DNA from 2 places in the Candidatus Pantoea multigeneris genome. Region 1 is predicted to be linked to the other one. Evidence: predicted binding sites of a transcription regulator. Region 1 holds the regulator's gene; the other holds the start of a gene.

What was found. Region 1 encodes LexA, which represses DNA repair genes until DNA is damaged. Its sites were predicted from a motif close to TNCTGTATGTACATACAGNA; they were not measured.
Region 2: the regulator LexA is predicted to act here: its motif matches at 5,634-5,653, upstream of uvrB (excinuclease ABC subunit UvrB).

The regions. Positions count from the first base shown of each region.
Region 1 is NZ_VWXF01000005.1:364,572-375,101, forward strand. It holds gene dnaB (replicative DNA helicase) at 1-371, opposite strand, end outside; gene F3J40_RS14425 (quinone oxidoreductase) at 443-1,426, shown strand; gene pspG (envelope stress response protein PspG) at 1,615-1,878, opposite strand; gene dusA (tRNA dihydrouridine(20/20a) synthase DusA) at 2,048-3,043, opposite strand; gene F3J40_RS14440 (conjugal transfer protein TraF) at 3,150-4,400, opposite strand; gene zur (zinc uptake transcriptional repressor Zur) at 4,834-5,355, shown strand; gene F3J40_RS14450 (CsbD family protein) at 5,428-5,640, opposite strand; gene dinF (MATE family efflux transporter DinF) at 5,790-7,112, opposite strand; gene lexA (transcriptional repressor LexA) at 7,214-7,828, opposite strand; gene F3J40_RS14465 (diacylglycerol kinase) at 7,943-8,302, opposite strand; gene plsB (glycerol-3-phosphate 1-O-acyltransferase PlsB) at 8,430-10,530, shown strand, end outside.
Region 2 is NZ_VWXF01000001.1:842,332-852,861, forward strand. It holds gene moaE (molybdopterin synthase catalytic subunit MoaE) at 1-86, opposite strand, end outside; gene moaD (molybdopterin synthase sulfur carrier subunit) at 88-333, opposite strand; gene moaC (cyclic pyranopterin monophosphate synthase MoaC) at 326-811, opposite strand; gene moaB (molybdenum cofactor biosynthesis protein B) at 814-1,329, opposite strand; gene moaA (GTP 3',8-cyclase MoaA) at 1,347-2,333, opposite strand; gene F3J40_RS03925 (gluconeogenesis factor YvcK family protein) at 2,607-3,506, shown strand; gene uvrB (excinuclease ABC subunit UvrB) at 3,535-5,556, opposite strand; gene F3J40_RS03935 (ABC transporter ATP-binding protein) at 6,449-7,171, shown strand; gene bioD (dethiobiotin synthase) at 7,176-7,847, opposite strand; gene bioC (malonyl-ACP O-methyltransferase BioC) at 7,844-8,599, opposite strand; gene bioF (8-amino-7-oxononanoate synthase) at 8,580-9,731, opposite strand; gene bioB (biotin synthase BioB) at 9,731-10,530, opposite strand, start outside.

The sequences.
Region 1 (10,530 bases):
CGCACGATGTCTGCATAAGCGCCGATGTTAGCTGCACTTGGCGTATTTTTTGCCAGTTCAGCCAAATAGCCAAAGCCGCCCGCCATCTCCAGCTCACCACGGGTTTCCAGCGATTCGGACAAGGTGATGAGGTCGATAGGCTGGCTGTCTTCCAGCAGGCGCTGCATTTCAGAGAAGATCAGACGGTGTGCGCGGTTATAGAAATCCTGCGCCACAACACGCTCGGAAACGCTGTCCCAACGTTCGTTGTCCAGCATCAACCCGCCCAGCACCGATTGCTCCGCTTCCAGCGAATGCGGTGGCATTTTCACGCCTTCCAGCTGTTGGTCGCGCGGTTCGTTCGATTTGTTGAAGGGTTTATTTCCTGCCATAGTGAGTGCAATACCGATCTTAAAGGGGGACGCACCAGTATACCCCAGGATACACCTTTAAAGGAGCCAGCATGGCAAAGCGTATTCAGTTTAACCAGAATGGCACGCCCGATGTGCTGCAATGGGTCGATGTCGAAGTCGCAGATCCCGCCGAACAGGAAGTCCAGATTGAGAACCGTGCCATTGGCATTAACTACATCGATACCTATATCCGTAGCGGCCTGTATCCCACGGCCACCTTCCCCTCTGGGCTAGGTACCGAAGCCGCCGGCGTGGTAAAGAAAGTCGGGAAAGGCGTGACCCGATTTAAGCCAGGCGATCGGGTGGTGTATGGCCAGTCGGCGCTGGGTGCCTACAGTGAGCTGCATAACGTTGCCGCGGATCGCTTGGTGGCGTTACCGGATTCCATCTCCTTTGAGCAGGCAGCAGCGCTGTTTCTGAAAGGCCTGACGGTGCAATATTTGCTGCGTCAAACCTATGTGGTGCAACCGGGCGAGACCTTTTTGTTCCATGCCGCCGCAGGGGGTGTTGGATTGATCGCTTGCCAGTGGGCCAAAGCGCTGGGTGCGCATCTGATTGGAACTGTCGGCTCAGCGGAAAAAGCGCAGTTGGCAAAAGAAAATGGTGCCTGGCAGACCATCAACTATCGTGAAGAAAATATTGCTCAGCGCGTGGGTGAATTCACCGAAGGCAAAAAAGTGTCTGTGGTGTATGACTCCGTGGGCAAAGATACCTGGGAAGCCTCGCTGGATAGCCTACGCCGTAAGGGGTTGATGGTGAGTTTTGGTAACGCTTCCGGTCCGGTGACCGGTGTCGACCTGGGCATTCTGAATAGAAAGGGTTCGCTGTTTGTGACACGCCCTTCGCTGTTTGGCTACATCACTAACCTTGAAGAGCTGACCAGCGCCAGCAGCGAGCTGTTTACCCTGATTGCCAGCGGGGCTGTTCACGCCGATGTGCCAGACCAGCAAAAATTTGCCCTGAGTGATGCGGCTCAGGCACACAAACTGCTGGAAAGCCGTGCCACCACCGGCTCCTGTTTACTGATCCCTTAAATGCAAACGGGGCTTCCCGTAGGAAGCCCCTTTCTTTCTTCTTTTTTATAGTTCGCGCTGGGTGTAGGGTCAGCGGCGATGAATTCGTTTGCACAACTGAATTCATACTCGCAGAAAACATAAGGAAAAAATATGTTTAATTGCGGAAAACGCATGAGCAATCCTCCACTCTGTGATCCAAACCGCATTTAACGCCAGCTATTGCGATCTAACCTACTGATTTTACGCCTCAAGGCCGCCAGCTTCCTGTCGTCAGCGTGCTGAAAATAACGCCAGGCCCATACCGCGACCACCGCCAGTAGCAACCAGGGCAGAAGTTTGAACACCAGAGTAAACAGCCCACCGACAAACATCACTACCGTCGCTACCACCAGTGCCGCAATGACCCCAAGTAGCGAAACGCCCGTCAGCAGTAACATCAGGAAAAAACCGAGTACGAACAGGATTTCCATTTTTGATCCTCAGAACAGTATTTCTTCAATGTCTTACAAGAAACATGCCAACATCATAAGATGATGATTTGTATCAAAATAGAGAATGGAAGCTTAGCGAATTTAGCGGAAAAGCCCATTTTATGGCGTAAAAAAAACCAGCCGAATGGCTGGTTTTTATCGCGCGTGATTATGCTTCCTGCGGAATCTTATCCGCGACCAGTTTCAGTGCGGCTTCAACTACGCTGATCCCTGCGCCTGGCTTGTGTGCATTTTCACTCAGATGACGTCGCCACTGACGTGCGCCAGGGATACCCTGGAACAGGCCCAGCATATGGCGTGTAATGTGGCCAAGCCAGGTCCCTTTCGCCAGTTCGGTCTCAATATAAGGGTACATGGAACGCACCACCGCCACGGTATCGACCTTCAGCGTTTCACGGCCAAACAGCTCACGATCAACATCTGCCAGGAGACCGGGGTTTTGGTACGCTTCGCGCCCCATCATCACACCATCAAGATGCTGCAAATGCACCTTAGCCTCTTCCAGCGTTTTAACACCACCGTTGATGGCCATGGTCAGATGTGGGAAATCACGTTTTAGTTGGTACACGCGCGGATAATCCAGCGGTGGAATTTCGCGGTTCTCTTTCGGACTCAGACCCGAAAGCCAGGCTTTACGCGCATGGATAATAAAGGTATCGCAATTGCCGCGCTCGGCCACCGTACCGACGAAATCGGTCAGAAATTCGTAGCTATCAAGATCATCAATGCCAATTCGGGTTTTCACTGTTACCGGGATCGATACCACATCACGCATCGCTTTAATGCAGTCGGCAACCAACGTGGCTTCAGCCATCAGGCAGGCGCCAAAACGGCCATTCTGTACCCGATCGGATGGACAGCCCACATTAAGGTTAACTTCATTGTAGCCGCGCTGTTCCGCCAACTTTGCACACTGTGCCAGTGCAGCCGGATCGCTACCCCCTAACTGAAGCGCCAGGGGCTGCTCGGCCTCACTGTAGGCCAGGTAATCGCCTTTGCCATGAATAATGGCACCGGTGGTCACCATTTCGGTATACAGCAACGTTTCACCGGTCAGTTGGCGATGAAAATAGCGACAGTGACGGTCGGTCCAGTCGAGCATTGGAGCAATGGAAAAACGTTGCGAAGAGAAGGTAGCGCTCATGAACAGCAGATATTCCAGAATAGATTGACGATAATCTGCGCGATGATACCACAAAACAAGCCAGACCGTCAGCCGCCCCGCAGGCAGCCGACGTCAGAGGTTAAAATCAGAAGTTAAAGGCCAATTGCACCACTCCGCCCACGGTATTGTTGTTACCCACCGAGCCTGCGACATCGAAATGCACTTTGTTGTTAAACGGAGAGAAGCCCACACCGGCGGTGAACACATTCTCATCGGTGCCTTTCACATCCGCACGATAACCGGCACGCAGCTGCATCCAGCTCAGCAGGCGGTACTCTGCACCCACGCCGATGTACTGGCTATCTTCCTGAGATTTGAAACGCTTGGTTGGGGTGAGATCCACATCACCGGTCACGGTAAATGGCCCCTGATCCCAGGCTAAACCGGCCGTCGCCAGCGGACGGATTTGATAGGTATCACGGTAACCGCTGATCTCTTTAGTATCATAATCTTGTGCAATCAGGTTCTGTCCGGTCAGTCCGAACGTCAGGTGATCGCCAATATTGGTTGCCATCCCGACATCCAGGTTAAAGCCGGTATGTGAGTTGCGGTACTCACTACTCCTGACATTGCTCTTATCAAATTCGTAAATCTTGGTCGTATAGTTATACAGCCAGACCTGCTGCATTTTTGGCGTAATACCGAAGGAAACGGCATGTCCTGCGACATTAAACTGACGGGCAAATGCTACGCCATAATCCGTGACCAATGCGGCCAGACCATTACCGGTGGAGAGCAAGCGATCCTGATCGCCAGGCAGAGGAATGATCGTGCCGTTTGAAACACCACGCAGATAGGTAATGTCGTCTTCGCTGATGTTAGAGCGCAGATGTACGGTGCCATAAGCTTTGGTGACAAAAGCGAAAGGTAACGTCTCATTGGGAACTGTCACGGCCAGCGCCGCGCCACCATTGGCATTTACCTGGTTACCGCGCAGATCGCTCAGCTTATTGGCCATATCGCCAGCCGCTGCTTTTAACTCTGGATACCCGCTCAGAAGATCGGCGAAGGTCAGCGAGCTAATCGTGCTGCGAAGATTATCCACGGTATTACTGATGTCATCGATCTTATCGACCATTTTGTCTTTATCAGTAACCTGTAGGCCTACGGACGGAAGAATCACACTGACGCCATCTTCCGGTTTAGCTTTGGTCATTAAAGCCGGGTTAGCCAACACCGCCGAGCCATAACGAGAAGCTGCAACACCTGCCCCGCCCATCGCATCATTGCGGGCGTCATACCATGTCCCTGCGGCGACAGCTGAAGAAGAGACTAACAGCGAAGTAAGAGCAATTGAATAACCCAGGACCTGACGCGAAATTATGTTCTTTACCATTTGCCTGCCACCATCGAAGTGTCTTTAGAATTCACAACCAACATGAGTAATAGCGTCCATTTTGGAACGCTAACCGGCGTGTTATTGCTGTGAATTTAAAGCCAACAGCAGTGCTGTTTGCAGGATTGAACAAAAAACATACAGAATATTCTTATTGTGAATGGCGTCTATTCTGGTTTAGGGGTTCATCAGCACCTGATTTATCTTAAGACACGCTAAACATTATTCAAGAAAGGTAAAGAATGCAAATAAAACGCAATTTTTTATCACACGCTAACCGGCCTGGTTTTGACGCATTTACTGGTGAGATTCAGAGCAAAAATTAAGGCGTACTTTTCATACTGTTACTTCATTTTTATTACAGCTTTATCCTGCTCAGCGCGAAAAACATTTGTGTGATAACATAACGTCTCATTTGCAGCGGAGAGTAACCATGTCAACGATGATGCCTGAACAGATCATGACCCAGGCGGAAAAACTTTGCCTACAGCGCGGTGTTCGCCTCACCACTCAGCGTGCTGAAGTGTTGCGTCTAATGGCGGAACAGCAAGGTTCGATCAGTGCTTACGATCTGCTGGATCAACTCCGTGTCAGTGAGCCGCAGGCAAAACCGCCCACTGTTTATCGAGCGCTGGACTTTTTGCTGGAGCAGGGGTTTATTCATCGCGTTGAATCAAACAACAGCTATGTGGTGTGCCATCACTTTGAAGCACCCGCCCATACCTCGGTGATGCTGGTGTGTGATAACTGTGCTGCGGTGACTGAGCAACAGGCGCAAGGCGTAGAGAAAATCATCACGTCGCTGGCGTCGCAGGCGAAATTTACCTTACGACACACCGTGATTGAGGCACATGGGTTATGTGTGAAGTGTGCGGAAGTCGATGCCTGCGATCAGCATGATCATTGCGATCATGACCATCAGGTCGAACCAAAAAGGCGCGGTAGAAAGAGTTGATACACATCCTTGTGTCGGGCCGCCCATGAGCCAATGGGCTAGTTCCTGTGGGTTCAATCAATAGCGCTAGGCTTACCAGCGATAATCGCTATTGTGAGATTCCCAGTCCTTCACTTCCTCTTCAGCCCGTTCTTTGGCGTAGCCATAACGTTCCTGAATTTTACCCACTAACTGCTCACGTTTACCTTCGATAACGGTGAGATCGTCATCGGTCAGCTTACCCCATTTTTCCTTAAATTTGCCTTTGAACTGTTTCCAGTTACCACTGACTTGATCGTTATTCATCACTGACCTCCTGGTCATGGTTGCCGTTTCGCTTAATTAATCAGTAAAAAGTAGTGATTAACACTGACTAATTGCCGTTAGTTAAGTTAATTATAGCGATGAATACGGAACAGGTAGAAATAATGGGAACTATCCTAGTTCACAGGCGATCAATGGACGAACCAACGCTGCTGCTGCCACAGCCGACGCCAGATGATCCACAGCGTTAAACCACGCAAGCCGAGGAAAACCGTTATTGCCAGCCACAGAGCATGGTTCCCTAACCACGGCGTCAGTAATACGGCCAGCATAAAGCCCAGCGCAGCCAGAGCCATGCTATTACGCATCTCTCTGCCGCGCGTTGCACCGACAAAAACACCATCCAGCAGGTAACACCAGACACCCACCAGCGGAATAATCGCTTGCCACCCTAAAAAGTGGTGGGCTAACTCACGTAAACCCGGCAGCGTAGTCAAATGGGCGATAATGGCATCTCCCAGGAGCCAATAAATAATGGCGAAAGCCGCAGCGACTATCCCCGCCTGACGACAGGCCGCTTGCCACACCAGTAGCAACTGTTGGCTGTCTTTAGCCCCGAAGGCCTGGCCAGATACCGCTTCTACCGCGTAAGCAAAGCCGTCTAACGCATAGGCGGTGAAGGTGAGGAACATCAGTAATACGGCATTCACGGCCACGATTTCAGCGCCCATTCGCGCGCCAATCAGGGTAAGAGAAGCAAAGCAGATTTGCAGTAGCAGAGAGCGCAGCATGATATCGCGGTTTAAACGGAGTAGCCGCGAAACATCCTGCCACCATCCCTGCCACAGCAGGGCAGCTGGAATCTGATTTTGTCGCAATGCACGCCAGACCAGTGCGATGCCCAGAGCAAAGGTGACATACTCCGCGACCGCGGTAGCGGTGGCCGCCCCCGCAACCTGCCAGCCAAGTCCGACGACCAGCCAGAGATCGAGTAACAGGTTAACCAGGTTTCCAACCACCAACAGAATGACGGGTGCTCGCGCATATTGCACCCCCAGCAACCAACCGAGAATCACCAAATTTGCTAGCGTGGCGGGGGCACTGAGCCAGCGGATATGAATGAAAATCCGCGCCTGTTCCAGTACGGCCTCGTCGCCGCCAATAAGATGCGTCGCCAGTTGCGTGATGGGCTCACGGCACAGAATAAACAGTCCGCCAGCAACGATAGCCAGCATGAGCGGCTGCATCAGCGCACGCGCCAGTGCCGCACGATCGCCCGCGCCAAATGCCTGCGCCGTCAGCCCGGTGGTGCTCATGCGTAAAAACAGCAGCAGCATAAAGATAAAGCTGGTGATGGTCGTGCCTATCGCCACACCGCCCAGATAGATCGGGCTATTAAGGTGCCCTATCACTGCGGTATCGACTAAGCCAAGCAGCGGCACGGTGATATTGGACAAAATCATTGGTAATGCCAGCCGCCAGAGTCGCTGGTCAGTGGCAGAAAAAAGACGCATCAGCTGTGTCATGGTTTTGAGGGCGTTGTTTGGCAAGGAAGCAATGTTGCCGGAGGAAAAGACACGCCGGCAACAGAGAGAAAATCAGGGAGCAGAGAGAATTAGATCCATTCACCGTTACGCACGATGCCAACAGCAAGACCTTCCACCGTCAGTGATTGTACGCGAGTGTCGATTTCAATCGGTTTGAATTCGCTGTTCTCAGGGAGCAGATACACCATTGAGCCCTGCTTCTTCCAGCGCTTTACGGTCACTTCTTCATCAATACGCGCCACGACGACCTGGCCGTTGTGCACGTCCTGGGTTTTATGCACGGCAAGCAGGTCACCATCCATAATACCTATATCTTTCATTGACATACCACTGACGCGCAGCAGGAAGTCCGCTGAAGGCTTAAACAGCGCAGGATCGACCTGATAGTGCGTTTCGATGTGCTCTTCTGCTAACAGAGGCTCACCCGCAGCCACCCGTCCAATCAGCGGCAGGCCTTCAGGCTGTTCTTCTTCCATAAGTAACCGAATGCCGCGCGATGCACCGGAAACGATTTCAATCACGCCCTTCCTTGCCAGCGCTTTCAGGTGTTCTTCAGCCGCATTAGGTGAGCGGAACCCGAGCTGCGCGGCAATTTCTGCGCGTGTCGGTGGCATACCGGTCTGGTTGATATGGTCGCGAATCAGATCATAGACCTGCTGCTGCCTTGTAGTTAACGCTTTCATCCCGCCCCCTGGTTGTTTATACAGTCGCTGTGAGTATATACAGGTATCTAATAAATGGGAACCGAAACAGAGGAAAAAACAGCCATTTGTCTGGTTCTGGAAGCGCTATCGCAGTTAGCGCCAAAGCAACATGACCCAGACGAAAACAGCCAGTAGGATGCTGACCAATACGGCGGCTGAGCCCAGGTCTTTGGCTCGTCCTGCCAGGGGATGTTGCTCTTCACTTACCCGGTCAACAACGGCTTCAATGGCGCTGTTAATGATCTCCATAATCACGACCAGCACCACGGAACCGATGAGTAAAATACGGGAAACCCGATCAACATCCAGCCAGAAAGTGATAATAATAGCGATAATCGCTACGATACTTTCCTGACGGAATGCGGCTTCATGTCGCCAGGCGGCATTCAACCCCTGCCAGGAATAACGCGCAGCGCGCAAAATACGGATCAATCCCGTACTGGTGTTTGCCATAATGTGGAACCCTTTGTAAATATTGACGTCACTGTCTGGGTGGATTGCGTATAGCGCCACCACAGATCTTCGCTGCGCTTTCTGTTATGCTTGCGGCGCTTTGCTAACAAGAGGCTTCATGTTGTCTATGTCAGGTTGGCGTAAACTCTATTACAAATTACTTAATTTACCACTCTCTTTGCTGGTAAAAACTAAGTCTATCCCTACAGATCCCGTTTCCGAGCATGGTATTGATCCCAGTCGTCCGGTGATGTATGTGCTGCCTTATGATTCTAAGGCGGACCTGCTGACGCTGCGTTCGCAGTGTCTGAAGCACCATCTCCCTGACCCGCTGGAAGCGCTGGAAATTGACGGCGTGGTGCTACCGCGCCATGTATTTATTCATGACGGACCACGGCTGTTTCCTTACTACGTGCCCAATCAGGAGTCAGTGAAAATCTTCCACGACTACCTGGATCTGCACCGTAGCAATCAGGAACTGGACGTGCAGATGCTGCCAGTCACTGTGATGTTTGGCCGCGCACCAGGCCGCGAGGTTCCTGGTGACGAAGCGCCGTATTTACAGGTACTTAACGGCCTGCAGAAGCTTATCGCTATTCTTCGGCATGGTCGAGACAGCTTTGTTCGTTTCTCCCCTACCGTTTCGCTGCGCGACATGGCTAACCAGCACGGTACGGATAAATCTATCGCCCATAAACTGGCACGCGTTGCACGTATTCATTTTGCTCGTCAGCGCCTGGCCGCAGTTGGGCCGCGTTTGCCTGCACGTCAGGACCTGTTCAATAAGCTACTTCAGTCGAAAGCGATTGAAAAAGCGGTTGAAGATGAAGCGCGTAGCAAAAAAATCTCCCACGAGAAAGCGCAGCAAAATGCGGTAGAAATGATGGAAGAAGTCGCGGCTGACTTCTCATACGAAGCCATTAAACTCACTGACCGTGTGATGAGCTGGACATGGAGCCGTCTCTACCAAGGCATTAACGTGCATGGTGCTGAGCGCGTCCGGCAGTTAGCGCAGGACGGCCATGAAATTGTCTATGTGCCGTGCCACCGCAGCCACATGGATTACCTGCTGCTTTCGTATGTCATTTATCACCAGGGCCTGGTGCCGCCGCACATCGCCGCTGGCGTCAATCTGGACTTCTGGCCAGCCGGCCCGATTTTCCGCCGCCTGGGTGCCTTCTTTATTCGCCGTACCTTTAAGGGCAATAAGCTCTACGCGACAGTGTTCCGTGAATACCTGGGTGAACTGTTCAGCCGCGGCTACTCGGTGGAGTATTTCGTTGAGGGAGGACGCTCACGCACGGGCCGTCTGCTTGATCCGAAAACCGGTACGCTGGCTATGACGCTGCAAGCCATGCTGCGTGGCGGCAATCGTCCTATCACACTGGTTCCGATCTACATCGGTTATGAGCATGTGATGGAAGTCGGGACTTACGCCAAAGAACTGCGTGGCGCGGTAAAAGAAAAAGAGGGCTTTTTGCAGATGGTGCGCGGGTTACGCAAGCTGCGTAATCTCGGCCAGGGCTACGTCAACTTTGGTGAGCCGTTACCGCTGGTCAATTATCTCAATAAGCGCGTGCCAGAATGGCGTGAAGCTATCGATCCTATTGAACCGCAGCGTCCGGCATGGTTAACCCCTACCGTAAATGACATCGCGGATAAGCTGATGGTGCGCATCAATGAAGCAGGCGCAGCCAATGCTATGAACCTCTGTGTCACGGCACTGCTGGCCTCCCGTCAGCGCTCACTTACCCGCGAGCAGCTCACGGAACAGCTCACCTGCTACATTGAACTGCTGCGTAACGTGCCTTATTCGCCGGAAGCCACAGTACCGGATATGTCAGCAGAGCAGATGCTTGAACATGCAATGGGCATGAACAAGTTTGAAACTGAGAAAGACAGCATTGGCGATATCGTGATTTTGCCACGCGAGCAGGCAGTCTTAATGACTTACTATCGCAACAATATCCACCATATGCTGGTCATGCCTTCATTAGTCGCTGCGATTGTGCAACAGCATACGCAGTTGGAAGAGGCAGAATTGCTACGCCAGGTGCGTCTCATCTATCCGATGATGAAAAGCGAACTGTTCCTGCGCTGGAATCAAGAAGCCTTGCCTGGTGTGATCGCTGCACTGTGTCAGGAGCTGGCGCGACAGGGACTGGTTAGCATTGAAGGGGGCCAGATTCGCGTCGTTGCGGCTCGCCACCGGACATTGCAACTACTGG
Region 2 (10,530 bases), on a different contig from region 1:
GCACCATCACTGTCGCAGGCGGCAAGCCAGGAGTACTCTTCGGCCATGCTGAAAGGCTCTGTGCCAACACGAATACGGGTTTCCACGTTAACCTCCGGTTACCGGTGGGAAAAATGCCACTTCATCACCCGCCTGCAGCGGATGATCCATCGGCACCAGCGTCTGATTGACCGCAGCCAGCAACTTGCCAGACGTCAGAGCCAAATCCCAGCGGTCACTTTGTGCCGCCAGCGCTTCACGCAGTGCCGCTACATCGGCAAAATGGGCGGGCATAGTCAGCTCATCGGTGCCGGTCAGTTCTCGCACCTGAGCAAAAAACAGCACTTTAAGCATCTTCACTCGCCTTGAAATCACCTGACTTGCCACCGCTTTTTTGCAGCAAGCGTACCTGCTCAATCACGATATCTTTTTGTACGGCTTTGCACATGTCGTAGATGGTTAATGCCGCAACCGAAGCCGCCGTCAACGCTTCCATCTCAACGCCGGTTTTACCGGTCAGGCGGCAGAGGGAAACAATCCGTACCCGGTTGTGTTCAGGTTCGGCGGTCAGGCTGACTTCGACTTTGCTCAGCATCAGCGGATGACACAGGGGAATCAGCTCCCAGGTGCGTTTCGCCGCCTGGATACCGGCAATTCGCGCCGTGGCAAACACATCGCCTTTATCATGCCGACCTTCAGTGATCATGCTCAGGGTTGTCGCCTGCATAGAAACGAACGCTTCGGCTCGCGCTTCACGCAAGGTTTCGGCTTTGGCGGAGACATCCACCATATGCGCCTCACCAGCCGCGTTGATATGGGTGAGTTGTGACATAATTACAGCTTCTTCAGATGTTTGACAAAATTACATGGGCGCGTACGCGCGTCGAGTTGCTCGTTGATAATGCGTTCCCACGCGCTTTGACAGGCGCTGGTTGAGCCTGGAACCGCGAAGATCAGCGTCTGATTAGCCATGCCCGCTACCGCGCGTGACTGCAATGACGCACTGCCAATATCCTCATACGAGAACATACGGAACAGTTCACCAAACCCCTGGATTTCGCGATCAAACAGCGGTAGCAGTGCCTCAGGCGTGCTGTTTTGGCTGTTAAAGCCGGTGCCGCCGTTAATGATCACCACCTGGACATCTTCACTGGCAATCCAGCGCGAGACAATAGCGCGAATACGGTAACGATTGTCGCCAATCACCGCATGATCCACCACCTGATGCCCGGCTTCCGTCGCGGCTTCCCGCAGATAGTCGCCTGAGGTATCGTTGCTGGCATCACGTTTGTCGGAAATGGTTAACACTGCCAGATTAAGGGCGATAAATTCGCCACCAGATTTGCTCATGACCATCACTCCTGAAGTCAGCCGCCAATAAATGAGAGGTTTTGCGTAATGCCGGTGTTGCCCTGATGGAGAAAATGCGTCTGCTTTTTCTGCCCAAGGCTGGTGGCAATGCGCGCCTGTAAGGCATCCAGCTGGTCGTCCGCCGCCAGCAAATCACGCAGCGGAATCCCTGCGTCACCAAACAGACAGAGATGCAAATTGCCCACTGCGGAGACCCGCAGGCGGTTACAACTGGCACAAAAATCTTTTTCGTAGGGCATGATTAACCCGACCTCACCCAGATAGTCAGGGTGATAAAACACCTGTGCAGGGCCATCGCTACGACTGCGGCTACGCAGTTGCCAGCCTTGTTGTAACAGCTGATCGCGGATCACCGTGCCAGAAATGTGCTGCTGGCGAAATAACGCCCCGCCCTCGCCGGTTTCCATTAATTCAATAAAACGCAGTTGGATGGGCCGATCGCGGATCCACGCCAAAAAAGTCGCCAGTTGGTGGCTGTTATGTTCACGCATCAACACGCTGTTGACTTTGACCTGGGTGAAACCTGCGGCAAAGGCGGCATCAATACCCGCCATCACTTGGTAAAATTTATCCTGCCCGGTGATGGCGTGGAACTGACGCGCATCCAGGCTATCCACGCTGACATTGAGGTGAGTGAGGCCAGCAGCGCGCCACTGCGCAACATCCCGTTCCATCCGGTAACCGTTGGTGGTCATGGCTATCTGGCGGATGCCTGGATTCTCGCGCACGGCGGCAATAATGTCGGTGAAATCGCGACGCAGAGAGGGTTCTCCCCCCGTGAGTCGAACCTTTTCGGTGCCGGCAGCCGCAAAGGCGCGCGTCACGCGGCGGATCTCCTCCAGCGAGAGAAAACTGTTGTTGTTGACCCCCTGCGGCCGATAACCATCAGGCAGGCAATAGGTACAGCGGAAGTTACACACGTCCGTGACCGACAACCGCAGGTAGTAGAACCGGCGGTCATATGCATCTGAAAACTGGGACACCGAACACCTTTCAGGATTTGTGAATACAGTGCAGTGATTGCACGTCGATAGCGCCCGGCTACCGACCAGCACAGTAATTCCCTGCTCTGGCTGAAGTGGATGAGCCTTTTTGGCTCAAGAAAAATAGTATCGCTAAATCCCATACTATTCCAGGCTGGCTAAACGATATATATACTCGATCTGTGCCTTTTGACCTCTGTTAAGCGGCCGTTGTATGGCATTTATCACTATTGACCGCTTTTGGCCGCAATACGCGGCCACCGTAGGAGATGTATGAATCGAACGCTGGCTGACCTTGACCGCGTAGTGGCTCTGGGGGGCGGACACGGCCTCGGGCGCGTAATGTCCTCGCTCTCTTTCCTGGGTTCACGCCTGACCGGTATTGTCACCACCACCGACAATGGGGGATCGACCGGCCGCATCCGTCGCTCGGAAGGCGGTATTGCCTGGGGTGACATGCGTAACTGCATTAACCAACTCATTACCGAGCCAAGTGTCGCCTCTGCCATGTTTGAGTACCGTTTTAGCGGCAATGGCGAGTTGGCGGGGCATAATCTGGGGAATTTGATCCTGAAAGCGTTGGATCACCTCAGCGTGCGCCCGCTGGAAGCGATCAACATCATTCGCAATCTGTTAAAAGTCGAAGCTTTTCTGATCCCGATGTCGGAACAGCCGGTAGACCTGGTGGCTTCCGATGCGGAAGGCAATATGGTGTACGGAGAAACGGCCATTGATGCCATGCAGCAGACACCAGAAACGCTGATGCTGCATCCGAACGTGAAAGCCACGCGCGAAGCACTGGATGCGGTCGCTCGCGCCGACCTGATATTGCTCGGCCCAGGCAGTTTTTACACCAGCCTGATGCCCGTTCTGTTGCTGGAAGAGATGGCACAAGCACTTCGGCGCACGCCAGCTACCGTGGTCTTTATCGATAACCTGGGTCGGGAACACAGCCCAGCCGGTCAGCTGAGCGTGCAGGATAAGCTGGCGATTATGGAACAGTCGATTGGCAAACGGGTTGTCGATGCCGTGCTGGTTGGCCCCTCCGGTGATACGCAAGGCGTAGAGAACCGCCTGATTATTCGTGAGCCGCTGGAGGCGGTGGATATTCGCTATCGCCACGATCGCCAACTGCTGCGCGTTGCGCTGGAGCATGCCATCCAGACGTTATAGCCACCTGCTAACCCAGGTGGCTTTGCTGTCAGGAAGTGGCAATAAACAGTTCGCGCAGTTGATGAAGCTGATCGCGGACTGTGGCCGCCTCTTCGAATTCGAGGTTCTGTGCGTGCTGCTGCATCTGCGCTTCCAGCTCGTGGATTTTCTTCTGTAGGCCCTGCGGGGTGAGCGCCTGAAAATCGGTCTCTTCCTCGACCACACCCGGACGTTTGCCTTTTGCCTTGCCGCGCGTTTTCACGACATTCTTGCCCAGCTCGAGGATGTCGGTGATTTTCTTGTTCAAGCCCTGCGGCACAATGCCGTTATCTTCATTGTATTTCTGCTGCTTCTCGCGGCGACGTTCGGTCTCTTCAATGGCACGGGCCATGGAGTTGGTAATACGATCGCCATACAGAATCGCGCGGCCATTAACGTTACGCGCAGCGCGACCAATGGTCTGAATCAGCGAGCGCTCTGAACGCAGGAAGCCCTCTTTATCTGCATCCAGAATCGCCACCAGCGATACTTCCGGCATATCCAGGCCTTCACGCAGCAGGTTAATCCCGACCAGCACGTCGAACTCACCCAGGCGTAAGTCACGGATAATTTCCATGCGCTCAACGGTATCAATGTCCGAGTGCAGATAGCGCACGCGCTCACCATGCTCTTCCAGATATTCCGTCAGATCTTCGGCCATTCTTTTGGTCAACGTTGTGACCAGCACACGCTCATTGACCGCGACACGTTGACGAATTTCAGAGAGCAGGTCGTCCACCTGTGTGCCCACCGGACGCACTTCAATGATGGGGTCCAGCAGGCCTGTGGGACGCACCAGCTGATCAATCACTTCATCGCCAGACTTCTCCAGCTCGTAGTTACCTGGCGTTGCTGAGACATAAATCGTCTGCGGTGCCAGGCCTTCAAACTCCTCAAACTTCAACGGGCGGTTATCCAGCGCTGAAGGCAGGCGGAAACCGTACTCCACCAGTGTCTCTTTTCTGGCCCGGTCGCCACGGTACATGCCACCAATTTGCGGAATAGTGACGTGGGATTCATCCACCACCAGCAAACCATCCGCGGGCAGGTAGTCGAACAAGGTTGGTGGTGGCTCGCCAGGGCCACGCCCGGAGAGGTAACGGGAGTAGTTCTCGATGCCTGAGCAGTAGCCCAGTTCGTTCATCATCTCCAGATCGAACTGGGTGCGCTGGGTAATGCGCTGCTCTTCCAGTAGTTTGTTATTGTCCATCAGGTTCTTACGCCGATCGACCAACTCCACTTTGATCTCTTCCATCGCCTGCAAAATGCGCTCGCGTGGCGTCACGTAGTGCGTTTTGGGATAGATGGTAAAACGTGGCACCACCGACTCCACCTGACCCGTGAGGGGATCAAACAGCGATAAGCGCTCAACTTCATCGTCGAACAGCTCTACCCGCAGCGCGATGTCATCTGATTCAGCAGGGAAGATATCGATCACCTCGCCGCGCACGCGGAAAGTCCCGCGCTGGAAGGCCTGGTCATTACGGGCGTACTGTAACTCCGCCAGGCGGCGCAAAATGCTGCGTTGTTCGATGATCATGCCCCGGCTGAGGTGGAGCATCATTTTTAAATAAAGGTCAGGATCACCCAGGCCGTAGATGGCCGACACTGATGCCACAACAATCACATCGCGGCGCTCTAGCATCGCTTTCGTCGCTGACAGACGCATCTGTTCGATATGCTCATTCACCGCCGCATCTTTCTCAATGAAGGTGTCGGAGCTTGGCACATAGGCTTCTGGCTGGTAGTAATCGTAGTAGGAGACAAAAAACTCCACGGCGTTATCCGGGAAGAACTCTTTCATTTCACCGTATAACTGCGCTGCGAGCGTTTTGTTAGGTGCCAGAATCATGGTGGGCCGATTGAGATCGGCAATCACGTTGGCAACGGTAAACGTCTTCCCTGAACCGGTCACCCCTAATAACGTCTGATGGGCCAGTCCATCTTCCAGCCCCTCTTTCAGGCGCTGAATCGCCTCAGGCTGGTCGCCAGAGGGCTTGAAGGCGGAATTCAGTTTAAACGCTTTACTCATGAAATGGGGTTCCTGCTGAAAAGGCGGCGAGCTGGATGATAATTCTACTCTGCCCGGCTGATTTTGCCAGCAAAAAATACTGGATATATTGCCAGTAATCCCCCACTATAGTTGCACAGCATGCTGCTGCTTATTAGTGCAGTTAAACCCGACGGCACAAATTTGGCTTTGTGCGCGGGTTATCCCCAGACCGTGTTGAGATTTAACATTTGTCAAGAGAGCGTCATAAAATTACAGCCAGATGACCAGCTAGATAATTCTGAGTATTGCTTTTAAATAACGTATTGATTTAACAAGATATCTCTTTTTAGGCCAGTTTCTCAGCATAATGTAGGTAAGCCGCGTATTTCCTCGCTTGCGCCTTGTTGTCAGAATCTAATGCACAAGGTTATCCACAGGAATAGTGGATAACTGTCTCCAGCCCTGACGCCATAGGCTGTGTATAATTTTTCCCGCTTAATCCTCTGAGTAAAAAAAATATTTTTTTGCGGATTATTTTTACGTTCCCCCTTAATCATCAGTGTCTCTCAAGCTCGAACGTGATGGTTTTTCAGGCGTAATGTGCATATCTTCTGCTGCGCCAGCAATCATACCCGTGCGTTATCACTCTGCGGCTGCACCATGATTGATTAGCCTTAAGCACTAGTGAGGGGCATCAAAGTGATTCCCGCCCTCAACTGTTTAACTTTATTTCTGTGTTTTTATAGCGCTAGCGCACACTCTACCCACTTCCCTCCCTTTCTCTAAAATTTTTGGCCTGAAAATTGCAGCTCTCAGGAGGTATGTCAGGCTCAGGCCTGCACCCTTTTAACGCTGTGACTTGTTATTCACTGTTTGCCAGACGACAGAGAGCGGAAGCATTCAGGTTACGATTCTGAGAGGAGCCCCCCAGATGCTGAGTTTACGTTCGGTCAATCAGTTCTACGGTCAGAACCACATTTTATGGGATGTTGATCTTGATCTTCCCCCTGGCACCTGTACCGGTGTGTTGGGTCGCCCTGGCATGGGGAAAACCACGCTGGTCAACTGCATCATGGGGCGCTTACCGATTAACAGCGGCACCATGACCTGGCAGGAAGATGGCTCTCCCCCGGCCAATATGTTGTTGCAGCCGCCAGAGCAGCGGGCACGTATGGGGATCGGTTACGTCCCTCAGGGACGCCATATCTTTTCCCAGATGAGCGTCGAGGATAACCTGCTGATCGCCTTGCTGGCGGGCGCAGGCATGGAGAATCCTCATCCAGCCATTCCACAAATGGTGTTCGATCTGTTCCCACACCTCTATTCGTTGCGCCATTTACGCAGTGGTGAACTGCCCGTTGCTCAGCAACAGCATCTGGCACTGGCGCGAGCGTTAGTGCTCCAGCCGAAACTGCTGATACTGGATGAACCCACGGAAGGCATGTCGCCATGGCTGGAAGAGGAGATGGGTAATCTGATTCGCCGCCTCAATCGCGAGTACGGCCTGACGGTGCTGTTGCTGGAGCAGCGCTTGTCTTTCATACGCCGCGTTGCAGACTATTTCTTACTGCTGCACCGTGGGCGCAATGTGGCCCACGGTGAGATGGCTCAGCTGGATGATATGATGGTCAACAAGTGGCTTACCGTCACCTGAGAGGTCATTCGGGCAAACGCAGGAAGTGGCCGCAGGCCGTGAGTTGCGCCGGGTCACTCAGATACGGAATTTCACCTAAACAGGGTGCAGGGAGTCGCTGGTGTAACGTAGCAAGATACTCTGCATGACGTTTGCCCGCTGGCTGAACACCATTGGCTATCCATCCTGCCAGCGGCAATCCTTGCGCCCGCACCGCATCCATGGTCAGCATGGCGTGATTAATACAGCCCAGCTTAATGCCCACCACCAGAATCACCGGGAGCTGTTCAGCCACCACCCAATCCGCAAACGTAAACTGTTCGCTGAGCGGTGTGTACCAGCCACCTGCCCCTTCAACCAATACCCAGTCAGCGTGCTGCTCTACTTCTCGCAACCCCTGCGAGAGCGCGGTCAATGTAATGGGCCGGCCCTCCTCCGCGCTGATGATATGCGGTGAAGTCGGTTCCAGAAATGCCAGCGGATTGACCTGTTCATAGCGTAATGCAACGCTGCTGTAGCGTTGTAATGCCAGCGCATCGCTGTTCCTTACACCTTCCTCAGTTAATTCGCTGCCGGAAGCCACAGGCTTGTAGCCCGCACAACGCAGACCCGCCGTGGTCGCAGCTTGCAACAGTGCGCTGCTGGCAACCGTTTTGCCCACTTCGGTATCGGTTCCCGTAATAAACCAACGCTTCATAACGTAATGACTCCAAAAAACAGATGATAGCTAAGCCGATAACCCTGCTGATCTTGCGGCCAGCTCTGCTCAAGCTGCGCCAGTCCCTGCCGGGTTAACAAGGCACGACGACGTCCGTGGTGCAAATGCGTGGCACCAATGCCTTTGAGTGAACGCATCGCCGCTAACGCCGTGGGGAAATGCAGTGTCACCTGTTGCGTTTGATAACGCAGGGGAAAACTGGCGGCAGCGGCAATCACCTGATGCTGACTGAGAAACCGATTGGTATGCGGCAACCGGTCCAGCACCTGCCAGGCCTGATTCACTTCCTGTAGCGAAGCTTCCAGTAGCGTCGAGAACATGACGCTTCCGCCGCTGCGTAACAAACGGCACTGCTGTTGCAGTGCCGTGCCTAAGTCGCTACTCCACTGCACAGCCAGGTTGCTCCAGACCAGATCCATACTTTGTGCTGGCAGCGGCAGCGCATCCAGATCGGCCTGAACATACTCATCGGCTGAGTCGGCAGCGCGCGTCTGATCTAACATGGCACTGGAGAGATCAAGGGCAGTAACATGATGACCACGAGCGCGCCAGTAACGGCTGTAAAGCCCGGTGCCACAGCCGATGTCCAGCACATCGCGCCCAGGGGCTGTAGGTGCCAGCGCTAACAGCGCCTCGCCACTCAGTCGTTGCAGTTCGGCATGTTGATCGTAGTGGCTGGCGGCGCGGCCAAAGGCTTTCGCCACCGCCTGCTTATTCACCGGCTGCGTCATGTAGCACCTCCAGCAATCGATCAATATCCTCGGTTCGATGTACGGCGGTGAGGGTGATACGCAGCCGTGCGGTGCCAGGAGGAACAGTCGGCGGGCGAATCGCGCTGACCCAACAGCCTGCCTGTGCCAGTCGGCGAGAGAGCGCCAGCGCAGCGCTGTTTTCACCGATCACCAATGGCTGAATGGCACTTTCAGACGGCAACAACTGCCAGGGTAGCGAAGCCGCCCCGCGTCGGAAATGGGCGATATTCTGTTGCAGAGTGGCGCGCGCACCATCAGCCTGTTGTACCGCCAGCAGCGCAGCGTGCAACGCGCCAATCTGTGCCGGAGGCAGCGCAGTGGAGTAGATCAAATGCCGAGCGAACTGCACCATGTAGTCTGCCGTGGCGTCGTCACACAGCAATGCAGCACCGCTGACCCCAAACGCTTTGCCAAAGGTGATGACCTGAAGCTGCGGTTTAACCCCCTGCTGCCAGCAACTGCCACGTCCCTGATCGCCCGCCACGCCAATCCCATGCGCATCGTCTACCAGTAACCAACCCTCAGCCGCTGCCGTTGCCTGAGCAATCTCGACCAGCGGTGCGCTGTCACCGTCCATACTGAATATCCCTTCAGTGATGACAAGGGTGGCACCGCTGACAGGTTGTGCCAGCAAACGCTGTAAGCTGTGAGGCTGGTTATGGGCAAAGCGACGCAGTTGTGCCGGTGCCAGACTGGCCGCCTCCAGCAATGAGGCGTGCGAGAGCTTATCAGCCAGCAAACGATCGTCTTTGCCTGCCAGCAGGTGGATAATGGCCTGATTCAGCGCAAAGCCAGAAACAAACAGCAGTGCACGCGGGTAGCCGAGCCATGACGCCAGCGCGTCTTCCAGCTCCGCCTGCTGCTGACGATAGCCGGTCACATGCCCGGAAGCGCCAGCACCCGCCCCCGCTTTGGCGCCCTGCTGCCAGCCAGCAATCAACGCCGGGTGCTGGCTTAAACCCAGATAGTCATTGCTGGAGAAATGCAGATACCGCTGCCCCTCTACCTGAATTTCACGCGTGCTATTGTGTTGCACCTGCGGACGGCTACGCCACGCATGCTGCTGCTGACGCTCGCTCAGCGCCTGCTGAATACGTGCTGACCAGTTCATCAGTGCGCCGCGTTATAAAACTGCTCGGTATCGGCATACAACAGTTGTTCACTTAAGTGCTGCTGCTGTTCATTGTCACCGTGCTGGGTGGCCGTGTGCTCCGGGTTAAGCCCCAGTTTGCGGAACAGTTGCAGGTCTTTATCCTCTTCCGGATTGGTGGTGGTCAGTAACTTGCAGCCGTAGAAGATGGAGTTAGCCCCTGCCATAAAGCACATCGCCTGCGTCTGCTCGCTCATCTGTTCACGTCCGGCAGACAAGCGTACATGGGAAGCGGGCATCATGATGCGTGCGACGGCAATGGTACGAATAAAATCAAACGCATCGACATCCTCGTTATCCGCCAGGGGGGTGCCTTTAACCTTCACCAGCATGTTGATTGGCACGCTCTCTGGCGGTTTCGGCAAGTTTGCTAACTGCACCAGCAAACCCGCACGGTCTGTCACAGTTTCACCCAATCCTACAATGCCGCCTGAACACACTTTGATGCCGGCACCACGCACCTGATCTAACGTATCAAGACGCTCCTGATAACTGCGGGTCGTGATAATGCTGCCGTAAAACTCCGGTGAGGTATCGAGGTTATGGTTATAGAAATCCAGACCTGCGCCCGCCAGGCGCTGAGCCTGATCGCCGTTTAACGTCCCCAGCGTCATGCAGGTTTCCATCCCCATCGCTTTCACCCCTTTGACCATCTGTTCGAGGTAAGGCATGTCACGTTCGTGTGGGTTTTTCCATGCGGCGCCCATGCAGAAACGGCTCGAACCCGCTGCTTTTGCTTTACGCGCCGAAGCCAGCACCG